Regions from separate parts of the Collinsella sp. SGI.095 genome, predicted to be linked through region 1. Evidence: predicted binding sites of a transcription regulator. Region 1 holds the regulator's gene; the other holds the start of a gene.
What was found. Region 1 encodes NrdR, which represses ribonucleotide reductase genes. Its sites were predicted from a motif close to AAACACNATATATNGTGTTT; they were not measured.
Positions count from the first base shown of each region.

Region 2: nrdD (anaerobic ribonucleoside-triphosphate reductase) is a predicted target of NrdR. The motif match lies at 4,026-4,045, and genes of this name have one in related genera.

Region 1 is NZ_JBNPNG010000001.1:100,605-108,069, reverse strand. It holds gene miaA (tRNA (adenosine(37)-N6)-dimethylallyltransferase MiaA) at 1-862, shown strand, start outside; gene hflX (GTPase HflX) at 862-2,151, shown strand; gene ACQRCA_RS00495 (heparan-alpha-glucosaminide N-acetyltransferase) at 2,136-2,840, opposite strand; gene lexA (transcriptional repressor LexA) at 2,840-3,484, opposite strand; gene ACQRCA_RS00485 (LysM peptidoglycan-binding domain-containing protein) at 3,649-4,098, shown strand; gene nrdR (transcriptional regulator NrdR) at 4,150-4,593, shown strand; gene dut (dUTP diphosphatase) at 4,598-5,041, shown strand; gene ACQRCA_RS00470 (MGDG synthase family glycosyltransferase) at 5,176-6,408, opposite strand; gene ACQRCA_RS00465 (NAD(P)/FAD-dependent oxidoreductase) at 6,595-7,465, shown strand, end outside.
Region 2 is NZ_JBNPNG010000005.1:86,835-94,299, reverse strand. It holds gene ACQRCA_RS03515 (GAF domain-containing SpoIIE family protein phosphatase) at 1-511, shown strand, start outside; gene ACQRCA_RS03510 (anti-sigma factor antagonist) at 593-1,339, shown strand; tRNA gene ACQRCA_RS03505 (tRNA-Gly) at 1,445-1,520, shown strand; tRNA gene ACQRCA_RS03500 (tRNA-Cys) at 1,556-1,629, shown strand; tRNA gene ACQRCA_RS03495 (tRNA-Gly) at 1,672-1,747, shown strand; gene ACQRCA_RS03490 (alpha-amylase family glycosyl hydrolase) at 2,188-3,099, shown strand; tRNA gene ACQRCA_RS03485 (tRNA-Gly) at 3,181-3,256, shown strand; tRNA gene ACQRCA_RS03480 (tRNA-Val) at 3,260-3,334, shown strand; gene ACQRCA_RS03475 (hypothetical protein) at 3,551-3,733, shown strand; gene nrdD (anaerobic ribonucleoside-triphosphate reductase) at 4,301-6,523, shown strand; gene nrdG (anaerobic ribonucleoside-triphosphate reductase activating protein) at 6,950-7,465, shown strand, end outside.

The DNA.
Region 1 (7,465 bases):
CCGCCTGGCCTCTCGTCTGTCGTCTGAAGTGTTATCGTGTGACGCGATGCAAATCTATCGCGGTATGGATATCGGTACGGCCAAGATGATGCCCGAGGAGTGCTCGGTGCCCCTGCGCCTTGTCGATATCGTGGACCCGGGCGTCGCGTATTCTGCTGCGCTCTATCAGTCTGATGCCCGGGCGCATATCGAGCGTTTGCTAGGTGAGCAACGGCTTCCGGTCTTTTGCGGTGGTACGGGCTTGTATCTAAAGGCTGCACTCGATGAAATGGATTTTCCTTCGGGAGAGCTCGAGGACGAACGTCGCGCGGGTTATCAGGAGCTTGCCGAGCGTATTGGCGAGGAAGCATTGCATGCCCTGCTTGCCGAGCGTGATCCGGAATCGGCTGCCGTGATTCATCCTCATAACGTGCGCCGCGTGATCCGTGCGCTCGAGATGCACGATGACGGTGTGTCGTATGCCCAGCAGAAGTCGAAATTCAGCGTTCCGCATGAGCGCTATCATGCCATGTGGTTTGGTCTGACGCGTAGCCGTGAAGTGCTGTATGAGCGCATTAACCTGCGTGTCGACCTTATGTTTGAGCAGGGGCTGGTCGATGAGGTCCGTGGCCTTATGGACCAGGGCCTGGGTGATGCACTCACGTCGATGCAGGCAATAGGTTACAAAGAGATTATTGATGCCTTGCGAGGCGCTATCACCATGGATGAGGCCCGCGAGCTTATCAAGATGCGTTCACGTCGCTATGCCAAGCGCCAACTTTCCTGGTTTAAGCGTGACGATCGCATCGTGTGGTTCGATATGGATGAGTTTACCATCGATGAGGTCGTCGATGATATCTACCGTCGTATCGAGGCTGCCTAATGGCACGTTTTCCCTTGGTTCCCACGGCACCTGAACCTGAGCGTGCCGTCTTGGTTGGTGTTGAGTGGCGCGATAACGCCTGGCCGCTCGACCGTTCGCTCGACGAGCTCGAGCGCTTGGCTCACACTGCTGGAGCCCAATGCGTGGCACGCTTGTCTCAGCGTCTGGTTAAACCTTATCCCAAATCGTTTATCGGCTCCGGTAAGGTCGAGGAGCTATGCGGTTTGGTGCATCGTATGGATGCGGATGTTGTAATCTTCGACGACGACTTGACTCCTTCACAGCAGTCCTATCTTGAGAAAGCCGTGGGCGAACCGGTCAAGATTATTGACCGTACGGCGTTGATTTTGGATATCTTTGGCCTGCATGCCCAGACGCGTGAGGGTCGCTTACAGGTCCAGCTGGCTCAGTTGCAGTATCTACTGCCCCGTCTGCGAGGTATGTGGAGCCACCTTGCTAAGGAACAGACGCGTGGCGGCATTGGATCGCGTTTTGGCCAGGGCGAAAGCCAGCTCGAGGTCGACCGTCGCCTGATTCGCGACAAGATCGCTGCGCTTCGCCGCGAATTGAAACAGGTTGAACAACGTCGTGATGTGCAATCGAAAAGCCGTATTGAATCGCCGGCGTTTCGCGTAGCGTTGGCTGGCTACACCAATGCCGGCAAGTCGACGTTGCTTAATCGATTGACGGGATCCACGGTACTTTCGCAGGATAAGCTGTTTGCCACGCTCGATCCTACGACGCGTTCGTATCATTTACCCGGTGGCCGTGGCATGACGATCACTGATACCGTTGGCTTTATTCAAAAGCTGCCCCATGGCCTGGTCGACGCGTTTAAATCTACGCTTTCCGAGGTGCTCGGCGCCGATTTGGTTCTTAAAGTTGTGGATGCTTCCGATGAGGATTACGAGCGTCAGCTTGAGGCGGTTGATCGCGTCCTTGACGAGATTGGTGCCGGTGAGCGCCTGACGCTTACCGTGTTCAATAAAATCGATCTGCTCGATAGCGTCGACCGCTTGAGCTTTCGCCGGCGCTATCCCGAGGCGGTATTGTTCTCGGCTCAGACGGGTGAGGGCCTTGATGACTTAGTGGACCGCATCGCTCGTGAAGCGGCCGCTACGGACGTGTTGCTCTCGGCCGATATCCCGTATCGAGAGGGCGCGTTAATCACGCTCGTGCACGAACAGGGAACCCTTCTGCACGAGGAATACCTCGAGGACGGCGTTCGTATTGTGGCAAAGCTTCCAGCCCGTATCGCACCGCGTCTCGAGCGTTATCGAACAGAGTAAATCAGCTCCAGTACACCCAAGATAACCGGTTGATGAAGCAGGTAGAACGGCAGCGCATGGCGCCCGAGACTTGCGAGCGCCGGGATGGGATTCGCATAGGCCCATCCCGGCGCCTCATAGTTTGCTTCCTGAGTCGTGTGGGCGGCAAAGAAGCCTGCAAGGTACATAAATAAGAATGGTATGACTGGATAGTAATCACCAGAGACAAAGTCTGGACCTGGGAAACCCAGCCAAGCTAAATAGGGGATAGGATAAACCGTTTTAGGAATGCTCCAGGTAAGGGCAAAAAGTGTGAGGCAAATTGCTATACCCCATACCGACGGCACTTTAACAATCACTGGACGCGCGAGCGCGACAATGGCGGTGCAGGCCGCCATGCAGAACATGATGCCGAAGTTCACCGAGTCATCGACTGAGACGAGCGTCGTCGCGACCCATACAACAAAAGCGGCAGCGGCATATTTAGCGGCACGCTTTATGTTGTTGCGCGAGAGGGTGCACATCCAGCCGGCAATAAACAAAAATACCCAACTGATGCTGGCACGCCAGATGTCTTGGAAGATGGTCTGAGTAAACCAGGGAATATCCCAACCATAAAGATAGGCAAGATCGTAGCAAGCATGAAATCCTGCCATCGACAGCATGGTAAATCCGCGAATGGTATCAAAGACCGTGATGCGGTTTTGCATTACGAGAACCGGCGCATCAATCCAACAACCTTGCCCAGGATCGTCGGATTTGTCGCATAGATGGGCTCCATGGTGTCGTTTTCGGGCTGCAAGCGAACTCGTCCCTGCTCTTTGTAGAACGTTTTGACCGTTGCGGAGCCATCGATCATGGCCACAACGATCTCGCCATTCATGGCACTCTTCTGTTCGCGAACGATGATATAGTCGCCGTTAAGGATACCGACGTTAATCATCGAATTACCGTGGACCTCGAGGATAAAAGACCCCTGGTCCGTTGCGATCTCGGTCGGGATGGTAAAGGTGTCCTCGATATTCTGCTCGGCAAGGATGGGGATCCCCGCGGCGACACGGCCCACGAGGGGTAGCGATACGGTTCCGCGGGGTGCCGTGGGCTCATCGGACTTTGAGATGGAGACGGAGGCTCCGTCCTCGTCAAAGAGCTCTAGGGCACGAGGCTTGGTGGCGTCACGTTTGAGCAGGCCGCGTGCTTCCAGAGCGGAGAGATGTGCATGTACGGTGCTAGGGGAGGAAAGACCCACAGCCGAAGCCATCTCACGCACGCTGGGCGGATAGCCCTTTTCCTGCTGATACTCCTTGATGAAGTCGTAAATCTGCTGCTGTCGCTTGGTAATTTTGCGAGCCATCAGGGATTCCTCTCTACCTAACCCAAACAAATGTTCTATGTTTGCTTGACAGGAACAACTGTTCGAAGATAATAATAACCGAACACTCGTTCCCGCGCTAGACTTTTTTGTCCTCGCGCCTTGATAAAACAGTTCTCGTCAAAAAAACGCGAGAGGAGAACATGATGAATGCAACGGATATGGTCCAGGGAAACCTCGCCCTTAAGCTCGAGACGCCTGCGGCGCCGGCTTTCACGGTTGTCAAAGGCGGCCGATCTGGTTTTCAAACACTGCCTGGCAAGCCCGTCCGCAGCCAGTGCGTCGCCACGACTTCGGCCCCCGTTGCTCTGAAGGCCTCGACGATTGTCGCCCTGGCCGTTGCGCTCACGCTCTTCTTTGTACTTGCTACCTCGATCTTCAGCGCTCGTCACGCCGCATATGCCGAGTCGGCATCTAACGTTACCTATGAGACCGTCCGTGTTCAGTCTGGCGATTCCTTGTGGTCGCTTGCTCAGGAGCATTCCGTTGACGGTCTTTCTACGCAGGAGACTTCTGACATAATTCGCAGTGTCAATCATCTGGAGCATGGGTCACTCGATGCGGGTGACGTTCTTAAAGTTCCTGCGCGTTCGTAAGATTTAAACACCGGTACATGGTACCCTTGTTATCGTTTTGGAGGAGGTACCATGCGCTGTCCCAGATGCGGCAATGCACATACCCGTGTTGTCGATTCCCGTATGCAGGAATCTAATAACACCATTAAACGCCGCCGTGAATGTTGTTCGTGCAACTATCGCTTCACAACATTCGAGCGATGCGAAGACCCCATCGAGGTCATCAAATCTGACGGGTCAAGGCAGCGGTTCGATCGCAATAAGCTGCTGGTCGGCTTAATGCGCGCTACGATTAAGCGCGACATCGACACGAAAAAGCTCAATGAGCTCATCGATGACATCGAGGTGGAGCTACGTTCCCGTACGCTGACGGCTGTTACGTCCCACGACCTGGGCGACATGGTGCTTAAGCGCTTGGCCAAGATCGACAAGGTGGCCTACATTCGCTTTGCCTCGGTCTATCGCGATTTCAAAGACATCGATGAGTTTTTGCAAGAGCTCGACAAGTTAAGGTGATTTTATGTCCAACATTACGGTCAACATTAAGCGTCTCGACCCTACGATCGAGCTTCCCAAATACGCCCATCCTACAGATGCCGGTTTGGACCTCCGTGCCAATGAGGACTGTACCCTTAAGCCCTTCGAGCGACGCTTGGTCTCTACCGGCCTTGCGATCGCGCTGCCCGATGGATACGCTGGCTTCGTTCAGCCTCGCAGTGGCCTGGCTATTAAGCAGGGTCTGTCTATAGTCAACACGCCCGGTCTTATAGACGCCCACTACCGAGGAGAGCTTAAAGTCATCCTTATCAACCTGGATCCATCCAATGAAATCCAGATTAACAAGGGCGACCGAATCGCTCAACTCGTCATCCAAGAGGTTCCCACGGTCAATCTCGTGGAGGTAGATGAACTAGACGAAACCGACCGAGGAGCCGGCGGTTTCGGTTCTAGCGGCGTCGCTTAGTCGTTTACGTACTGTCCGCTGACCGGCCCGACCCGCCTATATATCGTCCCACGCGCAGTTTCGCAGCGAAGCGAGAATGTTTGAGCATGGGATGATATATAGGGGCCTCCCGCGGGTAAGCGGACATTAAGACCCTAGCGGATATGCGCGGGTTTTCCGCCCCAGTAGAAGCGGCAGAAGGCTCGTTTGCGCTTTTGGGGCTTGCCTGCAAGCTCCATGGTTGCGATGGCGATGTCCTCGGCCGCGTGTGGACGGCGTAGCACTTCGCCATTGATGAGCAGTGCCTTGAGCGACTCGGGATGATCGTGGAGATGGCGCAGCGTCACGATGAGCTCGCGTGCGGTGGTGACATGCATGCTGGCGCCCAAGTCGGTGAGCATGGTGGTGTTGGCCTTTTCCTGGCCATAGGACTTGCCCAACAGAATCATCGGCAGGTGTGCACACAGGCATTCGGTAACAGTGAGTCCGCCCGATTTGAGAATTGCCAGATCGCAGCCGTGCATGAGCGCTGCCATGTCATCGACATAGTCAAGAACCGTGACGTTTTCGAGTTTCATGGCTTCGAAGAGCGTTTTCAGGCGCGTAGCGTATTCCGTGTCCTTGCCCGGCAAAAAGACAAAGTGCATGTCCTCGAAGCTACGGAGGAAGGGGAGGGTTTGGTCCATCGCCGCGCGAAAGCGAACGTACGGTTGAGGCAAACTGGCGCCGGCCATTACCAGCACAATGGTCTTGTCGGTAGGGAGATTGAACTTCTCGAGTTCTTCCTCACGATTGTAATCCGTGTCAAATCCGGCGCGAATAGGGATGCCCGTAATGCGTATCTTTGCCTCAGGAACCTTGCGTGGGCGGAGCGTCTCGGCCATAAACTCGTTTGCCACGCAGAATAAGTCAGTGTCCTTATGGGGCCACCAGCCCTCGACCTCGTAATCGGTCGGCACGCAAATGACGGGATAGTCGATGCCCGTAATGACGCGCGCACCAACCGCAACGTTGGCTGCCGTGATATGTGTGGCGACCACGGCAATAGGCCTGCGAGTGCGAACGTATTCGTTAAATGCGGGGAACATAATGCGCGACCATGCCGTGCCGCCGCCCCAAAGCAGGTGTCCGGTAAGGGTATATCGCCAGGTCAAGTCATAAATTGGGCGTGTAGCGCCGGTAAACGATGCGGCCGTTTTGTTGCCGTCGAATTTTATGCGTCCAAAATCGAGGATATCCAAGACCTCAATTTCGACATCCTGCGGTATGCCCTTGGTGCCGCGTATAAGCTCGAATGCTTGTGCGATAGCATTAGCTGCCGCTTTGTGTCCCGAACCAACCGATGCGTGGACAATGGTCACTAAGGGCTTTTGTCCAGGTGACGGCATCAATTGCTCCGATTGGGGGGCGCTTTGCGTGGGCAGGGGAGCGTCATTGCCCATCTGCGTTTGATCCATCGATAACTCCCCTTCATCGTTGTTTCGCAAAGAATCATTGTAGTGCATGACTGTCATGTTCTCCTAAATTTGGGTATGAGCGCAAAGAACGCCAATGTTTCGATGAGAGGACACTCCATGACTACCCATCAGCCGATCGATGTTGCGATTATCGGCGGCGGCCCAGCGGGCTATGCTGCAGCCATTTATGCTGCGCGATCCAATCTAACGACGACCGTGATTGAACAGGGCATGTCGGGAGGACAGATCGCCACAACCAATGAGGTCGAAAACTATCCGGGCATTCCGCTCTTGAGCGGCGCCGAACTCGGCGAGCGTTTTCAGCAACATGCAGAGGGCCTGGGTGCGCAGGTCGTATGGAGCATGGTTACGGGTATCGATTACGATGCGGATGCGGCGCTGTTTACGGTGCATCACGATACGGGCGATACGCTGGCCTCGAGTGTTATCGCTTGCATGGGCGCCACGCCGCGCTCTGCTGGCTTTATCGGCGAGGATACGTATCGCGGTCGCGGCGTTTCGTATTGTGCGACGTGCGACGGCATGTTCTTTCGTGGCAAACAGGTCTTTGTCATTGGCGGCGGTAATGCTGCCTGCGAGGAAGCCCTGTTCTTATCAGAAATTGCCAGCAGCGTGACCATCGTCTTGCGCCGCGATCAGTTCCGTGCTCCCGATGGCGTGGTTCAAAAGGTGCTCGCTAAAGATAATATTTCTGTTAGGTACCAAACTAGTATTGTGGAGCTATCGGGCGAGGCCATGCCTACAACTATCACGTTTAAGGACAACGCCACTGGTGATACCTATTTCGAGTCCTTCGATCCAGGTTCGTTTGGCATCTTTGTCTTTGCCGGAACACAGCCCCATACTGAGCTTGTACAGCATCTGGTGGATCTGGCGCCTGACGGCGGTATCGTTACCGACGACTCGATGGCCACGCGCACGCCGGGCTTGTTTGCTGCCGGCGATATCCGTTCCAAGCGTTTACGCC
Region 2 (7,465 bases), on a different contig from region 1:
TGCGGGACCCGCTCGCATGGCCCGCTCGCTCAATAGCATGCTCATGGGCTTTTCGAGGGTCGAGACGTTTGTGACGGCGTTTATCGCCAAGATTGATCTTAAAGCGGGCCGCGCTACCTATTGCTCTGCGGGACATCCTCCCACTATGGTCATTAGGCCGTCGTCGACGCCGCATGGCGGAGGAGAGACCTGCGGGGGAGAAGTGGAGCTCCTTGGGTGCCAATCGGGCGTGATTGGTGCCTTTGAGAGCATGGTGTACGAGACGGGCGTGTTTACGTTCGATCCTGGTGACATGCTGTTTATGTATACCGACGGAACGATCGAAGCACGCGACCGCTCGGGTGCTTTCTTTGGCGAGCAGCGCCTGCGCGACCTTCTACTCTCTGTTTCGGGTGAGGGCGTATCGGGCATCTGCGGTAAGGTCTTGGGCGAGCTTGACCGCTTTACCGACTCGGCGCTGGACGATGACATTGCATTGGTGTCCCTTGAGTTTTTACGGGGTCGATCGTAGGTCGCGACGTTGGGCATACAGAATCCTAACGGTTGCAGAAAAGTGTGCATCGAGCGAGCTCTTTTGGGGAACCATGGTCGCATGAATGAGTGGAATGACATAGCGGTTTTGACGCCATCGGGCGATATCGATATCGCCTCGGTGCCCGAGCTGCGCCGACGGTTGGATAATTTAATCGACCGGGGCGTGCGCCGTGTTGTCATTAATTGCCAGACCGTGGGCTTTATCGACTCGACGGGTTTGGCGTTTTTGCTTACGCGTGCCAGAGAGCTTATGAGACGAGAAGGGCTGCTTTCGCTTGTTAACGCCTCCGATGAGGTCGTTCGCTTTTTGGAGATTGCCCGACTTGTCGACATCCTTCATGTTGCGGGTCCGGTGCGGGAGTCGATTCCCGCCATTCCGGTGGGGGAGTTGCCGCGATGGAGCAAGAGCGTCAAGGTGCAGCGAGGCATCGAGAATCTCCCGTATTATCGGCACCGTGTGGCCGAGATTCTCGAATCGCTTCCCCTGAGGCGTGATGAGCGCTATGACGTCGCATTAGCGTTGGGGGAGGCATTGGGTAATGCATATGACCATGCGGGCGGTGTTGGCTGCATCCTGACGATTCAGGCCTATGGGGACCGTGTTGTGCTTGAGGTGCTTGATCGAGGCGCTGGCTATTCTATCGATGGAGCGAGCGAACCGATGGCATCCGAGGAACGCGGACGCGGTATCAAGCTTATGCGCATGCTCGTCGATAATGTGGAGGTTGCCCGTCGCACGGATGGTGCCGGCACACGCGTTCGGATGGTGAAGCTGTTTGGCTCGGCATTGGAATCGTGCGCTTAGCGCCTTGGATCGACATGATTTCCCTGCGTAAACTTGCTTTGGGCAACTTTTTTGAAAAAAGTACTTGCGTCTTTTGGATAACTCGCGTAAATTAATAACCCGCAAGCGGACATGGCTCAGTTGGTAGAGCACAACCTTGCCAAGGTTGGGGTCGCGGGTTCGAGCCCCGTTGTCCGCTCCATTGCATTTCCGGACCGTTCTTAACGGTCCTTTTTCGGCGAAGTGGCCAAGTGGTAAGGCAGAGGCCTGCAAAGCCTTTACCCCCGGTTCGAATCCGGGCTTCGCCTCCAGGCAACATCCGGGCGCTCCGGCGCCCGTTTTGTTTTACATATGCGGACATGGCTCAGTTGGTAGAGCACAACCTTGCCAAGGTTGGGGTCGCGGGTTCGAGCCCCGTTGTCCGCTCCAAGCACAACAGCCCGACTACCAGGGTAGCCGGGCTTTTTCGTACCCATTGCAGAGGCTCGAACCCGAGAGGGAGCGAGCGTTAAGCAAACGCGGAGCGTTTGTAGCGAGCTGGCGAGGTCGCCGGCAGGCGGCCGAAGCCGGTGCGGATCCGCGAAGCGGATACGCGGATGCCCCGTTGTCCGCTCCAGCTATCTTACGCGGTTCTAACGAACCGCGTTTTTTTGTTGACGCTGCGCGAGCCCCGGGCACCCCATCTTGCCCCTCAATCGTCGGTCGCGTACATAAAGTACGCTTCCCTCCTCTTTCGCGGCAACCTGGGGCACCCGGAGCCCGCTCGCTGTCGTGACCGGGGGAGTGGGTTTTCCGTTCTTTTCACTAATCGGTCGATTCGTCCCGGGAGGCCCGAAGCCGAGAGGGAGCGAGCGTCTTGGGGCGTGGCTGTGGCGTTGTTTGCCGCTAATAACAGCTTTGGGCGTATCATCGCGGGCATTACCCAGCAGATGGACTATCTTGAGCGGCTGGGCATCGAGGCCATCTGGTTGAGCCCGTTTTACCCATCGCCTCTTGTCGATGGTGGCTATGATGTGGCGGATAACTGCGATGTCGACCCACGTCTCGGCTCGCTTGACGACTTCGATGACATGGTCGCTGCGGCTCACGCGCGCGGCATCAAGGTCATCGTCGACATCGTGCCCAATCATTCATCCAACCAGCACCCCTGGTTCAAAGCCGCTCTTGCCGCCCGCCCCGGATCGCCCGAGCGCGCCCGTTATATCTTCCGCGATGGTCGCGGCGAACATGGCGAGCTGCCTCCCACCAATTGGAATGCCAACTTTGGAGGCCCCGCCTGGACGCGTGTTGCGGACGGTCAGTGGTATCTGCATATGTTTACGCCCGAGCAGCCGGACTTTGTCTGGTCATGCCCCGAGGTTCATGCGTTCTTTTGCGACGTCCTGACGTTTTGGAGCGATCGAGGCGTCGATGGCTTTCGCATTGATGTGGCGCACGGTCTCGCCAAGGACCTCGACCGCGATGACCTAGACCGGTGGCATCTCGCCGAGGGCGATGACATGGTTGACGACGGCACCCATCCGCTGTGGGACCGCAACGAGGTCCACGAGATCTATCGCGAGTGGCGACGCGCTATGCCCTGCCGCAAATCAAGGCGACGCGCTACCACCAGATTTCGCTCGACTGGCTCTTACGCGACGGGTCGTCTTATGACGAGGACCGTGAACTCGGCGAGCGCCGCGCGCGGGCGGCCCTTTTGCTTGAGCTGGCGCTTCCGGGCTCGGCATACGTGTATCAGGGTGAGGAGCTCGGCCTTTTTGAGGTGGCTGATGTCTTCGTGAGGTTCGCGAGAGCGTCGCAAAACTTTTCAAAAAAAAGTTCTTGCATAGGATGCGGGTATCACGTAAGATTAATCCCTGTAAGCGGACATGGCTCAGTTGGTAGAGCACAACCTTGCCAAGGTTGGGGTCGCGGGTTCGAGCCCCGTTGTCCGCTCCATTTGGGCGTTTAGCTCAGGGGGAGAGCGCTTCCCTGACACGGAAGAGGTCACAAGTTCAAATCTTGTAACGCCCACCAAATGTTCGCAGTCCAGAGGCTTTGCTTCTGGACTGTTTTGTTATAAACACACATAATATGCCGTCAAATTATCGACCTCGGTCGCTTTTTCACGTTGCATTTGCTGCCCAGCATAATTTGTCGTTATTGGCCTCTTGGTCTCGTGGGAGATGATTATTTTGATCATAACCGTGCACGTCGCCCGCGTTTCCATGGTTGACCCCCGCGCAATCTTTTATGGTGATCGGTTTTGGCGAGATTGCCTTCCAGGGAGGATTCGGAACGATTGAAGGCCGTATGTTCTTCGCGCGCTGGGCGGGCCTTGTCACAAAGGGGTGGGCTTTTGTGGTTATCGCCGGCGTGCTGCTCGATCCCTTTACAGCGGCTCTCGGCCGCATGATAGCTCGCGAAGAGAACTAATAGCTCCTCGCCTATCGAATGCCGGCGGACGGGGTGTCGGGGCTGTAGTCTTCCGAGCGTTTGCAGCCCCGTCGCTCCGTCCGCCGGCATTCGACCGCAACATGTTGGTCAAGCATAATCTTTTGGATTCTTTTCGCGTGATCGGCTTGGTTTTGGTAGGATTTGTCGGCGGCTTGACTAGGGGGTTTTATAACTGCCTTGCAGGTAGCCGCGTTGCTAACGTTTTACCGACTTGCCAAGAAACCCTCATAATTAATGCGTCTGTAAAATGACCAATTGCTTTGACCTGCTGAAACACTATATGTTGTGTTTGACCTAAAAAAAGAATACAGGATATAGAGGCGTCTTTGTCGTATGATAGATAGCGGACAGAGAACGAAGACCTTGTTCGTCCCATTTGGACACGCCTTTGAGCCGCTTGATCGGCCGCGAGGATTGTCCGCATGAGGACCTATGGTTTATCGAGAACACAGATTGCGCGACGGCGCCGCAAGACAGGGACAAGCCCTGCCAGGCATCGTTTGGCTCTGAAGCGCAATGGGATTACGACGCGAAAGAGGCAAGAGGATGAAGATCATCAAGCGCAGCGGCACCGAGGTTGCCTTTGACATCGATAAGATCGTCAATGCGATTCGCGCCGCCAACTTGGAGGTCGAGGAGGGCTCTCGTCTTACCGACCGCCAGGTGATCTATGCGGCGCAAAACGTCGCCGAGGCATGTGAGAAGGCCGGCCATACCGTATCGGTCGAGGAGATCCAGGATCTGGTCGAGGACGAGATCATGCGTCTCGACTGCTACGAGGTCGCTCGCCGCTACATCATCTATCGTTATGTTCAGAGCCTGAAGCGCCAAAAGAACACGACCGACGACAAGATCCTGTCGCTGATCGAGTGCAATAACGAAGAGGTTAAGCAGGAGAACTCCAATAAGAATCCGACCGTCAATTCCGTTCAGCGCGACTATATGGCCGGCGAGATTTCCAAGGACCTGACCCAACGCGTGCTGCTGCCCCAGGAGATCGTGGATGCCCATAATGAGGGTCTGATCCATTTCCACGATTCGGATTACTTTGCCCAGCACATGCACAACTGTGATCTGGTGAACCTGGAGGACATGCTCCAGAACGGCACCGTTATCTCGGGCACGCTGATCGAGAAGCCGCACAGCTTCTCGACCGCCTGCAACATCGCGACGCAGATTATCGCCCAGGTTGCTTCCTCCCAGTACGGCGGTCAGTCTATTTCGCTGACCCATCTCGCCCCGTTCGTTGAGGTGAGCCGTCAAAAAATTCGCGGCGAGGTCGCTCGCGAGCTTGAGGAGCTCGGTGTTTCGGCATCTGCCGAGAAGGTTCGCGAGGTCGTTGAGGAACGCCTGCGCGATGAGATTCGTCGCGGCGTCCAGACGATTCAGTATCAGGTCGTGACCCTTATGACCACGAATGGCCAGGCGCCGTTCGTGACGGTCTTTATGTATCTCAATGAGGCCCGTACGCCCCAGGAGAAGCACGACCTTGCCATGATTGTGGAGGAGACGCTTCGTCAACGCTATGAGGGCGTTAAGAACGAAGCCGGCGTGTGGATCACCCCGGCGTTTCCCAAGCTCATCTACGTGCTCGAGGACGATAACATCCGCGAGGATTCGCCGTACTTCTATCTGACCAAGCTCGCCGCCAAGTGCACCGCCAAGCGCATGGTGCCCGACTACATCTCCGAGAAGAAGATGCGCGAGCTCAAGCTGTCTAAGGGCGAGACCGCCGGCAACGGCGATTGCTATACCTGCATGGGTTGCCGCAGTTTCCTGACGCCCGACCGTTCGGGCAACGGCTTTAACAATGTCGCCAACGCTCTGAACTATGACCCGACCAAGCCTAAGTACTATGGTCGCTTTAACCAGGGTGTTGTGACCATCAACCTGCCCGATGTCGCGCTGAGCTCGCATCAGGACATGGACAAGTTCTGGAAGATCTTCGATGAGCGCCTTGAGCTGTGCCACCGTGCCCTGCTGTGCCGTCATGAGCGCCTGATGGGCACGCTTTCGGATGCTGCGCCGATTCTTTGGCAGTACGGTGCCTTGGCGCGCCTTAAGAAGGGCGAGACGATCGACAAGCTGCTCGTGGGCGGCTATTCCACCATTAGCCTGGGTTACGCCGGTCTGTATGAGTGCGTCAAGTACATGACGGGCCACAGCCACACCGAGAAGGAGGGCACGCCGTTTGCCATGGCCGTCATGCAGCACATGAACGACAAGTGCGCCGAGTGGAAGGCCGAAAGCGATATCGACTTCTCGCTGTACGGCACCCCGCTTGAGTCGACGACCTACAAGTTCGCCAAGTGCCTGCAGCGCCGTTTCGGCATTATCCCGGGCGTGACGGACAAGGGCTACATTACTAACAGCTATCACGTCCACGTGTCCGAGGAGATCGATGCCTTCGACAAGCTTAAGTTTGAGGGCATGTTCCAGCAGCTTTCGCCGGGCGGTGCTATCTCCTACGTTGAGGTTCCCAACATGCAGGACAACCTCAAGGCGGTCATTCGCGTAATGCAGTACATCTACGACAACATCATGTACGCCGAGCTCAACACCAAGAGCGATTACTGCCAGGTGTGCGGCTATGACGGCGAGATTCGCATTGTCGAGGACGATGGCAAACTGGTGTGGGAGTGCCCCAATTGCGGCAATCGTGACCAGGAGAAGATGAATGTCGCCCGTCGCACGTGCGGCTACATCGGTACCCAGTTCTGGAACCAGGGTCGAACCGAGGAGATCCGCGACCGCGTGCTGCATCTCTAATAACCACCCCAGGCTGCCCCGTAGCGAGGCCCCGGACCTTTAATCGCTATTTCGGACAGTCCTGGCTCACGACGGAGGCGCCACTGGCGCCTCCTGTTCGTGCGGAGCTCATATCGAGCAAAGGTCCGGGGCCTCGCTACGGGGCAGCCAAGTTGATGTAGCTGAGATGCAGTATGCGGTCTGCTCACTCCTCGAAGTTCTTAGCGGTAATAATTCGAGCTGCAGCTGCGATTTACTTGCGATGGCGGTTGAGCCACAACCCAGTTTTTATTGGGCCTCGAACCCCATACTCGATGTTCGCTTCGTTCACCGAGTGTCGCTCGCGAGGGGTCTGGAGCATATCGTCCCGCCCGCAGTTTCGCAGGCCGAAGGCCGAGAATGTTTGAGGACGGGATGATATGCTCCAGACCCCCAGGAAGGTTACCTATGAACTACGCGAACATTAAGTATTTCGACATTGCTGATGGAGAAGGCGTTCGTACTTCTCTGTTTGTGAGTGGGTGCCGTCGTGGGTGCAAGAATTGTTTTAACTCCGTCGCGTGGGACTTTGCCGCGGGTGAACCGTTCGATCGTGCCGTCGAGGACAAAATCATCGATAGTCTTGATCATCCCTTTATTGATGGCCTGACGATTCTGGGCGGGGAGCCTATGGAACCCGAGAACCAGGCGGGGCTCGTTGATTTTATCGAACGCGTGCGTGCGACCTATCCTGTGGAGTCTGGGAAGACCATTTGGTGCTTTACCGGTGATGTGCTCGAGGAACTAATGCCGGGCGGCCGTCACCATACCGACGTGACGGACCGTATCCTTGCTTGCCTCGACATGCTGGTAGACGGTCCGTTCGTTCAAGATCTGTACGATATCTCGTTGCGCTTTAGGGGCTCGAGCAATCAGCGCGTGATCGACATGAACGCCACGCGCGCTCGTGCTGCGCGCGAGGGC